Regions from separate parts of the Paraburkholderia sp. SUR17 genome, predicted to be linked through region 3. Evidence: predicted binding sites of a transcription regulator. Region 3 holds the regulator's gene; each other region holds the start of a gene.

Region 1 (6,199 bases), on a different replicon from region 3:
GCGTCGCGCGTTGCATGAGAGGCGGGTCAGAAGGCGAAATTCATCAGATATCCATAGAAACTCGACGGAGCCTCAACTGAAGCATGCGTCACTAGCGGGAGCAGGAACACACACCGCCTGACAGGAGCATGCGCATGACGACGACCGCCCCTTCCTCGAGCGATACCGGCGCATTGATCCGGCAAGCAACGCAGTCCGTGATCAGCGGCGCGACCCGCTCGTCCATCGACGTCGATACGCTGGTGGCCGCGCTCGTCACCGCGAAGACCGCGGGCCAAGCGGGCATGCTCAGCCGGAAGCAGACCGCGGACAACGTGGAGCTTTCGGCGGTGGGGAAGCTTCAGGCTGCGCTTGCCTCGCTGCAATCCGCGTTGCGCGGCTTCACAGACGGCACGGCGCTCAACGCGCTCACGGTGGCCGTGAGCGGAAGCGGTCTGAAGGCGACGGTCAAGACGGGCGCGGCGACCGGCACGTACAGCGTGGCGGTGACCAACATTGCAACCGCCAACAAGATTTCGTCGCAGGCGTTCGCGCGCGATGCGAGCCCTGGCAGCGGCACGCTGACGGTCGGCGTGGGCAGCCGCACGATGCAGATCAACGTTGCCACGGGCAGTTCGCTCGCGAGCGTCGCGAAAGCGATCAATGCGGCCGCAGACAACCCGGGTGTTTCGGCCGCTATCGTCACCGCGACGGACGGCCAGCATCTCGTGCTCACGGCAAGGCAGACCGGCGCTGCAAGCACGATTTCGATATCGGCGGGCAGCGGTCTCAGCGCGAAGCTCAATACGTCGGCCTTTACGCAAATCACTGCGGGAAAAGACGCGAAATTTTCCATCGATGGCAATACCGTAACCAGCGCAAGCAACACCGTCGAGGGAGCGCTGACCGGCATCACGCTCGCACTGACCGCAGAGGCCGTGGGCACCACGCAAACCGTTTCGGTCGAGCGGGATACGACAGCGTCAACGAAGACCATTACCGATTTCGTCGCCGCCTACAACCACTACATCGCAACGGAGAAGAGCCTGACCTGGGATGCGTCGCAGCCTTTGGCTTCGCGCGCGGGGCCGCTGCTGGGCGATGCGATGACCAACGCCATCACCAATCGGTTTGGCAGCCTGATCAGCGGCGGTGTCGCCGTTGGAGGGCGAACGTACAGCCTCTCGTCCATCGGCATCGACCTGCAACATGACGGTACGCTTGCCGTGAACGCCACAACGCTGCAAAAGGCGCTGGCGGGCGCGGGCTCCGCGATGTCGGCGTTGTTCAACTCGACGAACGGCATCGGGGTGAAGCTGAATACGTTCATCGATACGTACACGAGGCCGAGCGGCACGTTCGATCAACGCACGCGCACATTGAACGCCGACCTGGGCAAGCTGACGGACCATATGACGCAGCTCAAGCACTACCAGGACACGCTGAAAGCACAGTACAACGCGCAGTTTCAGGCGCTCAACGTGCTCATGACCACCATGCAGAACAACACCCGCTATCTGAACCAGCTGTTCGGCGGGGCCGGCATGCCGGGGACGCTGCATCGCCGGTAAGGCGATGCGGGTTCAATAGAAGCGGAGCAAGAAAAAAACGACGCTCGCAGCACGTGAGCGGCGCGCGGTGTCCCCGCGTGCCGCCGTTTTTTGTGCTTACTGCAAGAGCTTCAACACCTGCTGCGGCAGCGAGTTCGCTTGCGCAAGCACCGAGATACCGGCTTGCTGCAGCACTTGTGCCTTCGAAAGATTCGCCGTTTCCGAAGCAAAGTCCGCGTCCACAATTTGCGCCCGCGCGGAGTTCAGGTTGGTCGATTGCGTCTGCGTGTTGCTGATGGCCGACTGGAACGTGTTCTGCGTTGCGCCCAGCGTTGCCTGGAAGTTGTTGACTTGCGAGAGCGCTGCGTCGATTGCAGTAATGGCGTTCTGCGCGCCCGAGGTGGTCGAGATATCGACACCCGAGACACCGAGGCCTGCCGCGTTCCAGGTGGTCGAGCCGAAACTGGCGGTGATCGTCTGGTTCGCCGACGCGCCGATCTGGAAGTTCACGCTGCCCAGACCGCCGAGCACGGCCTGACCGTTGAACGTGGTCTGCGTCTGCACCCGGTTGATTTCCGTGAGACGCGTGGCCACTTCGGTTTGCAGGTTCGCTTGCGCTGCCGAGCCGAGCGAGCCGTCGCCCGATTCCACGGCCAGCTGGCGAATGCGCTGCAGGTTGGCCACGGTCGACGAGATGGCACCGGAGGCCGTTTGCACCATCGAAATGCCGTTGTTCGCGTTCATCACGCCTTGATTCAGTGCATTGATGGCAGCGGTCTGGCTGGTGGCGATGGCGAGGCCGGCGGCGTCGTCCGCGGCGGTGTTCACACGCTTGCCCGACGACAGGCGGTTGATCGCTTGCGACAGGGCGCTTTGTGAACCGGAGAGGTTTGTCTGCGTCGTCAGCGACAGGATGTTGGTATTGATATTGAGCATCGGTGACCTCTTGAAAGTAAGAGATGGATAACGTGCGGTCAGGTTGCCGGCGATGGAAATTGCATCGTTATCGAGCAACCTTTCTCCGTTATCGGCCGATGGTTATTTTTATTTAGGATCGTTAACCAAAAAATGCCGAAAAAAATACCGGCCTGTGGCCGGTGAAAAAAAGAGCTGTTGCTCTTGAGGAAGCGGGCCAATTATTTCAGCCGATTATGGACGTTTAATCGAGATTCGATGGATGGCATTTGAATACGAAAAATCCGTGCAACTGCCCTGTCTCCATTGAATCTCAACAGTATCTCAACACAATATGGGCGCTGCGCTCCGATGATCTAGCCGTTCCTCGCGCATATGCGGCATCGCATCGAGATTGCGGATTTTGTGAAAGCACAGATGCAAACCCACATGCGAGCGCGAGAAATGAATTGAACGCTGTTTGCACAAGGCTCCGGCCAGACCCTCGGAGTGCCAGGAGCCATTTGGCCGACCGCTTTCCGGGTCGGCTTTTTTTTCAGGCAGATGAAGTGCCTGAAAACCTGTGAAGTACTGGAGAGAACGTGTTCTACATGAAAGGCAAGCGCATCGCGAAGGGCGTGGCCGCTGCGGTGGTGCTGATGTCCCTCGCTGCATGCAAGGATCCCGGTGACGCCGCGAATAGAGGCGCCGCACAGGAAAGTCCGCGCGCGCAGGTCAGTGTGGTGATGCTGCGTGCGCAGGCGGTGCCGCTTACCACCGAACTGTCGGGACGTGTGGTGGCCGCGCTCGAGGCCGAGGTTCGTCCGCAGGTCACAGGCATCATCCAGAAGCGTCTTTTCCGCGAAGGCGGCGAGGTGAAGGCCGGCGACGTGCTGTACCAGATCGACCCGGCGACCTATCAGGCTGCGTACGACAGCGCACGTGCAGCGCTCGTGAAGGCCGAGGCCGCGGTGCCCGGCGCGCTGGCGAAGGCCGACCGCTATAGCGACCTCGTCAGGCGCAACGCCGTCAGCAAGCAGGAATACGAAGACGCGGCAGACGTGCTCGCGCAGGCCCGCGCCAACGTAGCCGTTGCCAAAGCCGCCGTGGAGACGGCGAGAATCGCGCTCGACTACACCACCATCCGCGCGCCGATCTCGGGCCGCATCGACCGGTCTTCGCTCACGCCAGGCGCGCTCGTCACGGCGGGTCAGGCCGTAGCGTTGACCACCATCCGCCAGATCGATCCGATCAATGTGGACCTCACGCAGTCCAGCGCGAGTCTGCTCGCGCTGCGCGAGGCAATCGAATCGGGACGTCTTCAGTCGGTGGGTTCCGGTGTAGGCGTGAGGCTGAAACTCGAGAACGGCACGCTTTATCCGCACGTCGGCAAACTCGAATTCGCCGAATCGAGCGTGAACCAGGCGACGGGCACTTACGTCCTGCGAGCCGTGCTGCGCAATCCCGCGCGTCTGCTGCTGCCCGGCATGTACGTGCGGGCATGGGTCGACGAGGGCACTGCGCCCCACGCGTTTCTGATCCCGCAGCGCGCAGTGAGCCGGGGCCTGCGCGGCGAGGCCACGGCGCTCTTCGTGCGCAACGGCAAGGTGGTGGAGCAGACCTTGACCGGCGCGCGGCAGGTCGGCAACGACTGGCTCGTGCAGACTGGCGTGGCCGATGGCGACCAGGTGATCGTGGAAGGCAGCCAGCTCGTAAGAGAAGGCGACGCCGTGACGACGGTGCATGTCGAACTCGACAAGGCGACGGGCGCGGTTCGTCCCACGCGTGCCGTAGCTCGCGCGGATAACGCCGATTCGCCGGGCGCCCCACGCCCGGCGCTGATCCGCGACCGGCAGGCAAGCCGAAGCTGAGGGCGCGATGTCGGAATTCTTCATCAGGCGCCCCGTATTCGCGTGGGTCATCGCCATTGCCGTCATGCTGGGCGGGCTGCTTGCATTGCGAACGCTGCCTGTCGCGCAGTATCCCGAGATTGCGCCCACCACCATATCGATCAGCGCGTCTTACCCCGGCGCCGATGCGCAGACGGTGGAGAACTCCGTCACGCGCGTGATCGAGCAGGGCATGACGGGTCTCGACCATCTTCTGTACATGTCGGCCACCTCCAGCGCCACGGGCGAGGTGGAGATCCGGCTCACGTTCACGCAGGACGCCAACGCCGACGTGGCGCAGATGCAGGTGCAAAACAAGCTGCAACTCGTCGTCTCGCAGTTGCCGCAGATCGTTCAGAGCACAGGGCTTTCCGTGACGAAATCGTCGGCGGCCTTTCTGATGGTGATCGGCTTCGCGTCCGTGGGCGGCAAATTGTCGTCCGCCGATCTGGACGACTACGTGGGCAGCACGCTCAACGAGACCATCAAGCGCGTGCCCGGCGTCGGCAACACACAGTTGTTCGGCTCGGGCTACGCGATGCGGATCTGGCTCGACGCCGACAAGCTGGCGCGCTATGCGCTGATCCCGAGCGACATCGAGACTGCACTTAGAGCGCAGAACACGCAGGTATCGGCGGGGCAGCTCGGCGCCCAGCCGGCGCGCGCCGGGCAGCAGCTCAACGCCACCGTCACGGCGCGCAGCCGCCTGCAAACGCCGGCGGAATTCGGCGACGTCATCGTGAAGAGTGCGGCAGACGGTGCGATCGTGCGCCTGCGAGACGTGGCGCGCGTCGAGATTGGCGCGGAGAACTACACCTATGTCTCGCGCTACAACGGCATGCCGGCGTCGGGCCTTGGCATCAACCTCGCCACGGGCGCCAATGCCGTCGATACCGCGAGAGCGGTCAAGGCTGCCATCCACGCGCTTTCCGGCACGCTGCCCGCAGGCGTCAAGGTGTTCTATCCGTACGACACCACGCCGTTCGTGACGCGCTCCATCGACGAAGTGCTGAAGACCCTGGCCGAAGCCGTGGTGCTCGTGTTCATCGTCATGCTCGTGTTCCTGCAGAACGTGCGCGCCACGCTGATCCCGGCGCTGGCCATTCCCGTGGTGCTGCTCGGCACGCTCGGCGTGCTCGCCGTGTCCGGCTATTCGATCAACACGCTGACGATGTTCGCGATGGTGCTCGCCATCGGCCTGCTGGTGGACGACGCCATCGTCGTGGTGGAGAACGTGGAGCGCGTGATGGCGGAGCAGGGGCTTTCCGCACGCGAGGCCACGCGCAAGTCGATGGGCGAGATTACGGGCGCGCTGATCGGCATTGCCACGGTGCTCTCCGCCGTGTTCGTGCCGATGGCGTTTTTCTCCGGCGCAACCGGCGTGATCTATCGCCAGTTCTCTATCACCATCGTCACGGCCATGCTGCTTTCCGTGCTCGTGGCGCTCGTGTTCACGCCGGCGTTGTGCGCAACCCTGCTCAAACGCCGCGATGCAAACCACAAGGGCACTCACAACGGACGCGGCTTTGGCGCCTGGTTCATGCGTACCTTCGAACACGGCTCGCTCAAGTATCGCGAGGGCGTGCGGGGCGTCATGGCGCGCGGCACCCGGTTCCTGCTTCTGTTCGTGGCGCTTCTCGTTGCGCTCGCGTGGCTCTTCACGCGGCTGCCCGGGTCGTTTCTGCCCGTGGAAGACCAGGGCATGGTGATGACGTCCGTCCAGTTGCCGGTGGGTGCCATGAGCGACCGCACCGCCCGCGTGCTCGACGAGGTCACGCACTACTACCTGCACAACGAGCGCGACGCAGTGGAAGGCGTCATGACGATCGAGGGCTTTGGCTTTGGCGGCTCGGGGCAGAACGTGGGGCTCGCCTTCGTGCGGCTCAA
Region 2 (6,199 bases), on a different replicon from region 3:
CTGGTTGATCGCGTACTGCACCTCGCCGATGAAGAGCGCGCCGTTGTGCAGGTTGAAGTTGGTGCCATGCGCGTTGAGCTTCTGCGCGTCGCCGGTGCCATCGCCCGCTGGATTGCCGTCGAATACGCCCGCGAGCACCGTCACGGAATCCGACACGGCCGCACGCACGCGAACACCGAGCGACGAGAGCGGATAGGCCGGCCCGCCCGCGGGCATGTCGCTGGACGGCAGCACGGGCCAGCCGAACGAGGCGTTCATGAAGGTGTTGCCGTACTGCGTGGACATGAACTCCTGGTCGAGACTCTGCTGCCCCACCTTCACGTCCACCTTCCCGCCCAGCAGCGATTGCTGATACCAAAGTTCCCAGAGCCGCGTGGTGGCATCCGCTTCGATACCCGTCGCGCTCTGCAGCGTCTGCAGATTGCGCGACGTGAGGTTGGTGCCGTGAATCTGGAACGCGGACACGTTGAAGGTGCCGCCCGGCAATCCGAAGGCCTTCTGCGTATCCAGCCCCAGGCTGAACTGCGTCACGCCCTGGTAGGCGCCGCCGCGTTTCACGCCGCCGGAGAGGTTGTTCAGGTACTCGCTCGTTTCCTGCAGCCCGAGCGTGATGCCGTAATTACCGAGCCACGGACGCAGACCGCCCATGTCGCCAAAGAGGTTCGAGCGGTCCCACAGCCCGGTGGGGGCGGCTGCGGCTTGTTCCGAGCCCGCTGTTGTGCCGCCGGCCGACGTGGCGGGCTGTGCAGGCGCGCCAGTCGCGGTGGAACCCGACGCCGCTGCCGCAGCGCCGTTGTTGTCGTCGGCCCATGCGCTGGGCACGAGACCCGCGCACAGCAGCACGCTCAGGCTCGCGGGAGCGCCCGCACGCAGCAGGCTCGTCTTGAGTTTGTTCTTCATGGTGTGATGGCAAGGTTATCCGCCGGCAACCCGGCAGGTTTCGATCAGACACGTTGCGTATGGCGCGGCCATGAAAACAGCAGCGGCTTGTGAGACGAGCGCGAGAGCGCCGTGATGAAGCGCGCTAACCCGACTGCGGCGAGCTAGCGGCAAAAGAGAAACCCTGCCCGCTATTTCGCGGCCATGCCGCCGGCCTCAGCCGACAAGGAACATCCACTACAGGAGCCTGCGTTCACGAGGACTTCCTTTCCGTTGAAAACGGGCCGGATTGTATGCGGGGCGCGAACGGGACAGCAAGCAAAAATGACGTAAACGCACGGCGGCGCGAATTATTCACCTGACCGTACTCATTTCATTTTGCTTTCGCGCTCGAACGTGCCCAGCGCGATGTGTGACGCGAGAAACAGAGCCAGCAAAATACCTTTGTTCTGCTTATCGAAGTCGTTGACTTGTTATTCGGCGGGCGCCTAAAATTCGAGCATCTTCACAAGCGGGGCGAATGCCTTGGATACCTGCAGTAGTCGATCTTCGAACAGATTCACTGCCTGACCGGCAGGACGTCCGCGCTCTCTTCTTCAAGCCGCCGTCTTGCCAGCAGGCAGACGGTGCGCGTCGCAGTCTCTTCCTTCGTGCACCCTTGTTCGCGCCATGTGGCGCGCCGCAACCTGCGTCCGCTCGTTGCGTGCATTCGCATGGCAGTTGCACCCCCGGCTCGCGCCGGGGGTGCCGTTCGTACGTGCCTTGCCGCCTCGCTGCATGTCGGGCGGCAGGCGCGAGCGTGAACCAATGCGTCCGTCGCGCGCGGTTTGAACCAGCGTGAAAGACGCAGCGATAAAGGAGCCGGAATGTCCGACAGCGACCCTGAACCCTTATGCCCGAATTGCCCCACATGCCCGCTATGGGCGCTTTCCTGTTTAGCTGAGGAAAGCGAGTAGACGTCCTTCACTGCGCGCGCAAAGCGCCTTTCTCCGTCTGCTGGCTTTCCGCCCAATGCGTCCCCCAAGACGCACGGAGAAACATCATGAACTTCGGCCTGCTCGTCTCCCAACTGCCGCGCGTGCACGAATCGCACGCGCACTACGACACCCTGCTTTCGCTGCAACCCCGTGAATCGCGGCTGCTTGTACGGCTCTGGCTACGGCTCTGGCGCAGCCTCGTGAACCGCGTCGCCTGACGCGCCGCAAGCGCACATTCATCTCATTCGACAAACCGCTACTCGGGGAGAAAAACCAATGTCCACGCCAGCGAATGTTTCACCACCACGCAGCCTTCAGCGCAGCGCCGTTCTGGACGATGCCCACCTGGGCGACATCAAGGGCGCACTCGGCACCATCGCTCACCATGACACTGCGCCGCGCACGCATTGGGGTGCCCGGCTGCGCACGCTGCTCGCCATTCTGGGTCCCGGCCTCATCGTGATGGTAGGCGACAACGATGCAGGCGCATTCGGCACCTACACGCAGGCGGGGCAGAACTACGGCACCTCCTTGCTATGGACGATGCTGCTGCTCGTGCCGGTACTGTTCGTCAACCAGGAGATGGTATTGCGCCTCGGCGCAGTGACAGGCGTGGGCCACGCGCGCCTCATCTTCGAACGCTTCGGCAAGTTCTGGGGCGCCTTCAGCGTGATCGATCTGTTCTTGCTGAACGCACTCACCATCGTCACGGAATTCATCGGCATGACGTTCGTGCTCGACTTCTTCGGCGTGTCGAAGGTTGCGGGTGTCTGCATCGCGGCGGCGCTCACCATGGCCGCCGTCAGTACCGGAAATTTTCAGCGCTTCGAGCGTTTTGCGGTGTTCCTGTGCGCATTGAGCCTGTTGCTCGTGCCGGTGCTCGTGACCATTCATCCGCCCCTGAGCCAGATGACGCACGATTTCCTCGTGCCCGGCTGGCCCTCGCACGGCAAGCTCGCGGACGTGATGCTGCTCGTGATCGGCATCGTGGGCACGACCGTGGCGCCGTGGCAGTTGTTCTTCCAGCAGAGCTACGTGATCGACAAGCGCATCACGCCGCGTTTCATGAAGTACGAGAAGATCGATCTCTGGATCGGCATTGCGTTCGTACTGATCGGCGCCGTGGCGATGATGGTCTTCTGCGCGGCACTCTACGCAGGCAAGCCCGAAGCGGGCAACTTCACGGACGCAGGCGGCGTGATCGCGAGTCTCGAAAAGTACGCGGGCCGCACGCCAGCCGTGTTGTTCGCCATCGCGCTGTTCGATGCCGCCATCATCGGCGCCGCAGCCGTATCGCTCTCCACGGCCTATGCGATCGGCGACGTATTCAAGATTCGCCACTCGCTGCATCGCGGCGTGTCGGACGCGAAGGGCTTCTATCTCGTGTACTTCGGCATCGTTGCCGCCGCTGCGGCGCTCGTGCTGATTCCCGGCAGTCCGCTCGGACTGCTCACGGAAGCCGTGCAAACACTGGCTGGCGTGCTGCTGCCCAGCGCCACGGTATTCCTGCTTCTGCTGTGCAACGACAAGGCCGTGCTCGGACCGTGGGCGAACACGATGAAGCTGAATGTCTTCACCGCGGCCGTCATCTGGGTGCTCGTGATGTTGTCAGTCATCCTCACGGCATCGGTGATGTATCCGGACATCAGTGGTCACACGATCATCGCCGTGCTCGCGGGCGGCACACTGCTCGCAGTGGTGGGCGGTATCGCGACGATCGGGTTGCGCTACGTTCGTCGTGAAGCGGTGGACACAGCAACGGCGAGCGCCACGGCACACGAGCAATCGTCTCGCGACACCTGGCGCATGCCGCCGCTTCACGAGTTGCCGCCGCCCAGCGTGACGCTTGCAAGCCGCGTATGGATGGCCGTGCTGCGCGGCTACCTCATGATTGCCGTAGGGCTCGTGGTCGTGAAGATCGTGCAGATGATGTTGCTCAAATAGCAAAGGTCATACGAACGACACAGAGCACGCCCGTAGCAGAACGCAGCTTAAGGGATGCTTAAGAACGGCAGCGCGCGCATCGGAAAAGCGCGAAAAGTTCGTGGAACACCAAGGAAGAGAGCGTAAGCACTTGCACTAAGCAGGGTATGTTCCGCTTGTCGAACCCTGCCCGAAGCACGCATAATGCTTGCACACCGCGCGATTCCTGCGACAGGGCGTACGGTGCTCGGATGTAGTACGAGGATTTTGTACCGGCCACCTGGCCGGTATTTTTTTGGGCCTCACACAATACTTCGCAGTCCCACGAACAATCCCCTCTCAAGTTGTTCGATCCGGAGCCGATAACACGGACAGGTTGCTGGTCCACGGACCGACAAGTACATCGCCGGCAACCTAACTCGTTATCAAACGCACATCCGCACTCCAATCGAGGGGATTCATGCTTAATATCAATACCAACATCCTGTCGCTGACGACGCAGACGAACCTGTCCGGCTCGCAAAGCGCCCTGTCGCAGGCCATCAACCGTCTGTCGTCGGGCAAGCGCGTGAACACCGCCGCTGACGACGCCGCCGGCCTCGCTATCGCGACCAGCCAGACCGCTGCCATCAACGCGCTGAATCAAGGCGTGATGAACGCGAACAACGGCATTTCGATGGTGCAAACCGCTTCGGGCGCGATCTCGTCGACCGTGGCCAACCTGCAGCGTATCCGCCAGCTGGCCGTGGAATCGGGCGACGGCTCGCTCGGCTCGGCAGCGCAAGCGAACCTGCAGACTGAAGTCACGACGCGTCTGACGGAAATCAACCGCGTTGAAACGCAAACCACGTTCAACGGCCAGAATGTGCTCGGCGGCCTCGGCAGCGTGGACTTCCAGATCGGCGCATCGGCGAACCAGACCATCACGGCGAACTTCGGTTCGACCACGTGGAATGCGTCGGGCCTGGGCGTCTCGGGCATCGACATCTCGACCACCTCGGGTGCACAGAACGCGATCACCGCAATCGACGCAGCGCTCTCGCAAGTCAACAACTTCCAGGCAACGCTGGGTGCAACGCAGAACACGTTCCAGTCCGCTATCAGCAACACGCAGACGGAATCGACCAACCTGAGCGCTGCCAAGTCGCAGATCGTCGATGCGGACTTCGCTTCGGAAACGGCGAACCTCTCGAAAGCACAAGTGCTGCAGCAAGCCGGTATCTCGGTGCTCGCGCAAGCGAACTCGCTGCCGCAGCAAGTGCTGAAGCTCCTGCAGTAAGCATCGAACGCGCGACGCGCTTATTGCTTGCGTCGCGCGATATTCAGCGCGTGGGGCCGCCCTGGGTGGCCGGCGTGCTGTCGAAGGTGGACGGTGAAAGCCGCCCACCTTTTTTCATGGGAGCGCGCTTCGATGATGTCTCGCGTGAAGCGAACGTATGCGTCGCGCCTCGGCTTCACTCCATACGCAACGCCGATACCTCGCTGGCGAGCAACGCGCGCAATTCGCTTTCATCGGGCTGCGTTCCCCAGTTGCGTGCGCCCGCCACCGATGCAATCGCGAACCACGAGTTGGGCGGAAACCATTCGTGAAGCAACGCGCCGTCGCGCAGGATGCGAAGGCGTCCCGTCTCTTCGCTGTACTCGGCACACATCTCCACGTTGTCGAATTGCGCGGTCACCGTCCGGTTCCTGGGTGGCAGCATGGGGCACTCCTGTCGGCTGATGGATCGTAGGCAGGGTGCGACAAATGCCCGCACCATGCGACGTCCGGCCCGAGGGGCCGTGGACGGGAGTCTACGCATCGGAGCGTTTGACAGGTGCAACGTGTCTGCGAGTTTGGTAACGCCGGGTTACGGTATGCGCGAAAACGCACGCAGACGGCACTAGGCCAGGGTCGGCTCGCCGCCCGTAACGTGCACGGCCACTTCGACCTGATGCTCGCCGCCGCCGAGAATCATGCCGCGCAGCAGGGACACGTCGCTATAGTCGCGCCCTGTGGCGAGCGTGACGTGATCGAGATCGGCGAGCACGTCGTTGGTCGGATCGAGATCGATCCAGCCCACGCCCGGGCAAAACACGGAGACCCACGCATGCGACGCATCGGCACCGATCAGACGCGGCGCGCCTTCGGGCGGGTCAGTTCGCAGATAGCCGCTCACATAACGCGCGGGCAAACCGAGCGTACGCAGGCAGCCGATCATCACCTGTGCGAAGTCCTGACACACGCCGTGCTTGAGTTCGAACGCGCGCGCAGCCGGGGTATCGAAGGTGGTCGCGGCGGGCTTGTACTTGAAGTCGGCGTAGATGCGATGCATGAGGTCGATCGCGCCCGCTGCAAGCGGCGTATCCGGCGTGAAACTGTGCTGTGCATAGGCACGCAGCTCAGGCAGAAGCGCGATGTTGGGTGATGCAAAGCAGAA
Region 3 (6,199 bases):
GCCGCCATGAGCAAGATGGTGACGAGCCCATCCGCGCCTGCCGGCGTGACGGCGCAACGCGCGAACGCCGGGATGCAGCCCACCCCAGCCGCCCTCGCCGCGTCGATGCGACCGGCCGCCGCTGCCGGCGACCGCTTCGAGCAGGCAGCGAAGGCCGACGGCGCCATCGTGATCGCGGGGACGGGCGAAGCGTCGGCGGCCCGGCCCGGCATGGCATCTGGCCTGACGCGCGTGAACCTGCCCGTGGCGGCCAGCCAGGTCATGCCGGTGGTCGTGACACCCGCTGTGGCGACCATCCCGGCGCGCGGCCGCGAGGCGAATCTCGCGCCGCAGGCCATCGCGATGAACCCGCCCGCCAGCGGCGGCTACGCAGCCGCCGCGCCGCGCTTCGAGCGCATGGTGCCGCGCGCTGTGCCGGCCCAGGGAACCCAGGCGGCACAACCGTATCAACGTGTGCAGCCGGCGCAGGCGCCTGCATCGAACGTTCAGCCCGCGCAACCGGCCCAGTCGGCTCAGGCCGCCACAGTCGCGCAAGCCGCCGTGCCCGAAGGCCAGCAGGACGGCGAGTCGATCCGGCGCGCTGCGCTCGCCTGGCTTCAGCAGCAGGCCGTGGGCCTTCCCGGCAAGGTCAACATCACCGTGGCCAACGTATTTCCGCGCGGCCTTGCGGCCTGCACGACGATGCAGCCGTTCGCGCCCGCCGGCACCCGCATGTGGGGCCGCACCACGGTGGGCGTGCGCTGCGCGGGCGAGCGTCCGTGGACGCTCTACCTTCAGGCGAAGATCTCGGTTCAGGCCACCTACTACACGGCGTCGCGCGCGATTGCCCCGGGCGAGCCGCTCAGCGCCGCCGACCTGGTGGCACGCGACGGCGACCTCACGCTGCTGCCGCAGGCGGTGGTCACCGACCCGTCGCAGGCGATCGGCGCCGTGGCGCTGGTCCGCGTGCCTGCCGGGCTGCCGCTGCGCCAGGACATGCTGCGCAGTGCGAGTTCCGTGACGATCGGGCAAACCGTGCGCGTGGTCGCACAGGGCCCGGGCTTTTCGATTTCGTCCGAGGGCAGCGCCATGAACAACGCGTCGCCCGGCCAGCAGGTCCGTGTGAAGACGGCGGGCGGCCAGATCATCAGCGGCATCGTCAAAGAAGGCGGCACCGTGGAGATCCAGCTTTGAGCGTTGCAGGTTGGGTGGATTTGAACAGGAGATTGGACCGGCGCCTGCTGCGCCTCGAATGATGTGAAGTGGTTTCGACCGGGGCTGTTATGGCCCCTTGCGTGCAGCCGTCGCGCCTCGCGGCGCTTTGGCGGCCTTGCCGTCCATGCACTAAAGTTTGATTGGTACCTGCCGTTAATCCGGGCAAAGCGGCGCCCATGACGCGCCCCACCGTGGCCGAAGAAGGCCACGCGGAAGCCGGATTCCTCAGTCGAATCCGGGCACCGCGGTCAACCGTTCAGGAAGCCAATCGTGAAAGTCGATTCCACCAGCAATTCGAGCCTGCAGTCGCTAAAAGACGGGCTGCAGCGTACCCAGCAAGGCGAAACGGCCGCGTCTGGCGCGCAAGGCGCAGCCAGCAGCCCCGTACCGTCCACCGGCGGCGGCGCATCCGGCGACGCGAACGTGAACCTGTCGGCGCTGTCGGCGCAACTGCGCGGCCTCGCCGCGTCCGGCGCGGCGGACATCGATACGGCACACGTCGAGTCGATCAAGCAGGCGCTGCGCGACGGCACCTTGAGTATCGATACCGGCAAGATTGCCGACGCCGTTCTCGAAACGGCACGTAGCCTGCTGCAAACGCGCGCGGGGTCGGCGGGGAGCTAACCCCGGTTGGCCAGCGCGTTCAGCGTGCCTCGCCGCACCTTCGGGCGAAGCGCGCACGTGCAGCAGCCAATTGACCACGGCTTGTGCGCCCCAGTCAGGGCGCGGCAAGCCGACTGCGAGTTGAGTGATTGTGATGAAAGACGCCCTCCTTGCCACCGTCATCGACGAATATGCCGCCGTCGAAGCGTTCGCTTCGGTGCTCGCGTGCGAAGAGAAGGCGTTGACCGCCGTCTCTCCGCTCGAACAGCTGCCGCCCATCATCGAGATGAAGACCGAACTGGTCGAAAAGCTCTCGGCGCTGGAAAAGCAGCGCGACGCGCAGCTTGCGGAGCTGGGCTTTCCGCCGGGCTGGCGCGGCATGGAGCTGGCCTCCGGCGCCGACCCGCGGCTCGCCACGCAATGGGCGCTGCTGCAAAAGGCGGCCGAACGCGCGAAACGCTCCAACGCCACCAACGGCGTGCTGATCCACACTCGCATGGAATACAACCGCCGCGCCCTCGACGTGCTCAAGGGCGCGCAGCATAAGGCCGGTTTGTACGGGCCGGATGGGCGAATTCCTGCGTTCGGGCGAGTTTGATCGATTTCCCCGGAGCCGGGTTTTGAGGCGCGCGGCGCGATGATCCGGGCGCAGCGCCACCGCTGAATTCGCCGGCCAGCCGCACCAAAAACCAACGGGCCGCACATCCATGCGAATGTGCGGCCCGTTGTGTTTTCAAACGCTGGTTTTTAAACCGGTTTTCAAGACCGGTTTTCAACCCCGGCCTTCAACCTCAGGCGTCGTTGCGCCTTTCTCGATCCTCTTGCCTTTGCTGCTCGCGGCTCAATCCCAGTGCTTGCGATGCTTGCGGTGGTGGCCGGTGCTGCGATAGCCGCGCTCGCCCTCGTCCGCGTAGGAGTTGCTGCGCGAGATGTTGCCGCCCAGTGCCGCGCCGGCACCACCGCCCAGTCCCGCACCGATCAGCCCGCCCGTGCGGCCGCCCATCGCGTTGCCTGCCGCCGTGCCCGCGCCGCCGCCCAGCGCACCGCCCACGATGGCGCCCGTACGTTCGCGCCGGTTCGACGTGACCGCAGCGCCTGCGCCGCCGCCCACCGCACCGCCGATCACGGAGCCCGTGCTGCCGCCCAGCGCGCCGCCCACCGCGGCACCCGCTACCCCGCCGAGGCCCCCGCCGAGCGCATTGTTCAGGTCACCCGCCATAGCGGGCAGCGATACAGCGGCCGAAGCCGCGGTCAACACGGCGATTCCTGCGATTTTTTTGAGCATCTGGTTTAACCCCATTGTCTTCGTAATAACGCGGCGCAAGTGTAGCCACCCGTCAGAAAGGGTGGTGTAAGAAAATGTTAGTGGTGTTACGGCCTGAAGCGGCCCGATGAACGAGCCGGGAAGCCGGCCCGAAAGAAGGCGAAAAAGCCGCCGAAGAATTGGAGGACGCGCGAACAGCAAGCGGACAGGGTGCGAATGACGTGCCGCTCAAGCAGCGGTGAAGTGGCAGCAAAGCAGCAGCAAAGCAGCCGCCCCACACAAGCCAGCGCAGCGCCGGCCGAACCGATCCCGCCCGAGGCCCGGCGCCTTGGGCCCCGGGGTCCGGGGTCCGCTACCCGGCGCCCTCTAACGCCAACAACAGCGCCACCCGCCCGGAAAGGCGCGAACGCCCCTCGAACGCACCCCGCTCGGGTTTCTCAGTCGGCCTCGGCGCCCGCCCAGGCCAGTTCGCGCAGACGCGTGCGCAGACGCGCCACGGCCTGGCTGTGCAGCTGGCACACACGCGATTCGCTCACTTCCATCACCGCGCCGATTTCGCGCAGGTTCATGCCGCGCTCGTAGTAGAGCGACATCAAGAGCTTCTCGCGCTCAGGCAGCTTGTCGATGGCTTCCACCAGCGCCGCGCGCAGGCTTTCGTCGAGCAGCGCGGAAAGCGGATCCGAGTGATCGACGCAGTAGCGGTCGAGAAACGGCTCGTCGTCCGCGGACCGGTCGAAGTCTTCGTAGTAGATCAGCTGGCTGCCATGCAGGTCCTGCAGCATGGACTGATATTCGTCGAGCGGCATCTTGAGATGCCCGGCGATCTCCGTCTCGCTCGCCGAACGGCCCAATTGCTGCTCCACCTGGTGCACCGCGCTCTCCACCTCGCGCGACGTGCGCCGCAGGCTGCGCGGCAGCCAGTCGTTGCTGCGCAGCTCGTCGAGCATGGCGCCGCGAATGCGCTGGCTCGCGTAGGTTTCGAACTGCGCGCCCTGATCTTCCTTGTAGCGGCTCGCCGCATCGAGCAGACCGATCATGCCGGCCTGGATCAGATCGTCCAGATCCACGCTCGCCGGCATCTTGGCTACGAGCTGCAAACCGAGACGTCTTACGAGCGGCGCGTACTTCGCCAGCACCTCGTCCTGCGAAATCTTTCCCTGAGCGTTATACATCGTGCTCTCCTGCCTGAAGTCCCCGAGTGGCGTCACGCATGCTGCGCCGACGGCCATTCGGCGGCCGGGTCGGCCTGCCACATGGATGGCGATGGGGCCGACGTTGTTACGGTCGGGCGCGTCATGGCCGCGCGCGACGACATGGCTGGCCGCATGGGCCAGTACTGCAGTTCTGCGGCGACATGCCGGTAGTCGCGCGCGGCGGCCGTGGACGGAAAAGCATCCACGATGCAGCGTGCGAGCTCGACGGCCCGCGCCATGTGTGGGTCAGCCGCAATGCAGCCTGCGTTTTCGAGCGAGACGGTGAGGTAACGACCCGCCACGCCTGCGAGGTTCTCGAATGCCGTGTGGGCATCGGCCGCGCTTTGGACGTAATTGACGAGCACGCGGAACTGCGCGATTGCGTGCGCGAAATGAAGACGTTTCATGGCGGCGTAGGCATCGGTGATGGCCTGCGCCGAGACGCGCGTCACGACCATCACGTCGTGCGAGCGCATGGCGAGCCCGGAGAGCGCGCCGTTTCTGTCGAGCCCGGCGTCGATCAGCACGACGTCGGCGGGGCCGTTCAGCACGAGTCCGTACTGTTCGGCGCTATAGCCTTCCTGGCTGCCGCGCCAGGCCGAGAGCACGCCGAAGCCGAGCGGATGCCGGCTCACGGCCGCCGCGAGCGACACCTCGCCGCGCATCACGCCGGCGAGATTCCCCACGCGTTGCATGCCGCCAAGCGTGGCGCTCACCGACCGGTCGCCCAGGCACTCGTCGATGACGAGCACGTCTTTGCCCTGCTCGGCCAATGCCGCTGCAAGGTTCACTACTGTCGTGGTGCGTCCGACGCTCTCCGAGCCGCCGGTCACCGCGATCACTCGCGAGCCGCTGCGGGCGAGCAGCCGCCGCAGCCCCTCCGCCTGGTCGGCTACGAATTTATCCAAAGCGAACCTCGTGCAGGTCGGCATTCGAACGCGTGGACAGCGCCGAGAGCAGCGCCGGGATGTCGTCTTCGTGCGGCACGAAGGGCGAGTGCTCGCGCGGAATGCAGAACGCGCTGCGGATCAGGAAACGCTTCGTCGCCACATAGAGGTTCTCCGGCACCTTCTGGCCGGTCGACACGTAGTGAACCGGCAGCCGGTAGCGCAGCACGGTGTCCAGCGCGCCGCCCAGGTTGGTGGCCTCGTCGAGCTTGGTGAGAATGCAGCCCGCGAGCGGCGCCTTGTCCGGCGTGCTCTGGTAGGCCTGCACCACTTCGTTGAGCGTGTCGCCGTGGCTCGTTGCGGACATCAGCAAGAGGCGCTGCACCGGCTGGCCGGCGCTGCACAGCATGGCGATCTGGTCGGTCACGGCGCGGTCGCGCTGGCTCATGCCGATCGTGTCGATCAGCACGATGTGCTTGTTCTTGAGTTCGGTGAGCGCGAGCTGCAGGTCGGCGCCGTCGCGCACCGCGTGCACCGACACGCCGAGAATGCGGCCGAAGATGCGCAGTTGCTCGTGGCCGCCAATGCGGTAGCTGTCCGTGGTGAGCAGCGCCACCTTGCTCGCGCCGAAGCGCATCACGCAGCGCGCCGCGAGCTTCGCCGTGGTCGTGGTCTTGCCGACGCCCGTGGGGCCCATCAGCGCGAACACGCCGCCGCGCTCCATGAGCGCGTCTTCGTTTTCGAGCACGGGCAGGTTCGATTCGAGCACCGACTGCGCCCATTCCAGCGCGCCTTCCGGGTCTTTGCCTTCGGGCAGGTTGTCCACCACCATCTTCACGAGCTGGGCCGAGAAGCCGGCGGCGAACAGCTGCTTGGTGAGCGCGCCGTGCGTGGGGCTGCGGCGTTGGCGCTCGCCCCAGAGGAGTCCGGCGAACTGCTCTTCCATCATGCCGCGCATGGAGGCCAGCTCGCTCATCACCGTTTCATTCACGACCTGTTCGATGCGGGCCTTGATGGCTTCCGTGACGCTGGCCGAGGCGTTCGCGCCTGCGGCATCG

Evidence for each region. Region 3 encodes FliA, which starts transcription of late flagellar genes. Its sites were predicted from a motif close to CTAAAGTTTNNNNNNNNNNNGCCGNTA; they were not measured.
Region 1: a site for FliA is predicted at 2,555-2,581, ahead of P2869_RS28025 (flagellin domain-containing protein). Genes of this name have one in related genera too.
Region 2: a site for FliA is predicted at 4,118-4,144, ahead of P2869_RS17800 (flagellin domain-containing protein). Genes of this name have one in related genera too.

What each region holds. Positions count from the first base shown of each region.
Region 1 is NZ_CP120509.1:2,415,852-2,422,050, reverse strand. It holds gene fliD (flagellar filament capping protein FliD) at 135-1,550, shown strand; gene P2869_RS28025 (flagellin domain-containing protein) at 1,647-2,465, opposite strand; gene P2869_RS28020 (efflux RND transporter periplasmic adaptor subunit) at 3,035-4,294, shown strand; gene P2869_RS28015 (efflux RND transporter permease subunit) at 4,302-6,199, shown strand, end outside.
Region 2 is NZ_CP120509.1:45,149-51,347, reverse strand. It holds gene P2869_RS17815 (carbohydrate porin) at 1-900, opposite strand, end outside; gene P2869_RS17810 (hypothetical protein) at 1,922-2,074, shown strand; gene P2869_RS17805 (NRAMP family divalent metal transporter) at 2,133-3,800, shown strand; gene P2869_RS17800 (flagellin domain-containing protein) at 4,240-5,058, shown strand; gene P2869_RS17795 (hypothetical protein) at 5,234-5,482, opposite strand; gene P2869_RS17790 (transglutaminase family protein) at 5,663-6,199, opposite strand, start outside.
Region 3 is NZ_CP120508.1:3,713,557-3,719,755, forward strand. It holds gene flgA (flagellar basal body P-ring formation chaperone FlgA) at 1-1,173, shown strand, start outside; gene flgM (flagellar biosynthesis anti-sigma factor FlgM) at 1,465-1,818, shown strand; gene P2869_RS16650 (flagellar protein FlgN) at 1,952-2,395, shown strand; gene P2869_RS16655 (hypothetical protein) at 2,639-3,082, opposite strand; gene P2869_RS16660 (RNA polymerase sigma factor FliA) at 3,499-4,233, opposite strand; gene P2869_RS16665 (AAA family ATPase) at 4,266-5,162, opposite strand; gene flhF (flagellar biosynthesis protein FlhF) at 5,155-6,199, opposite strand, start outside.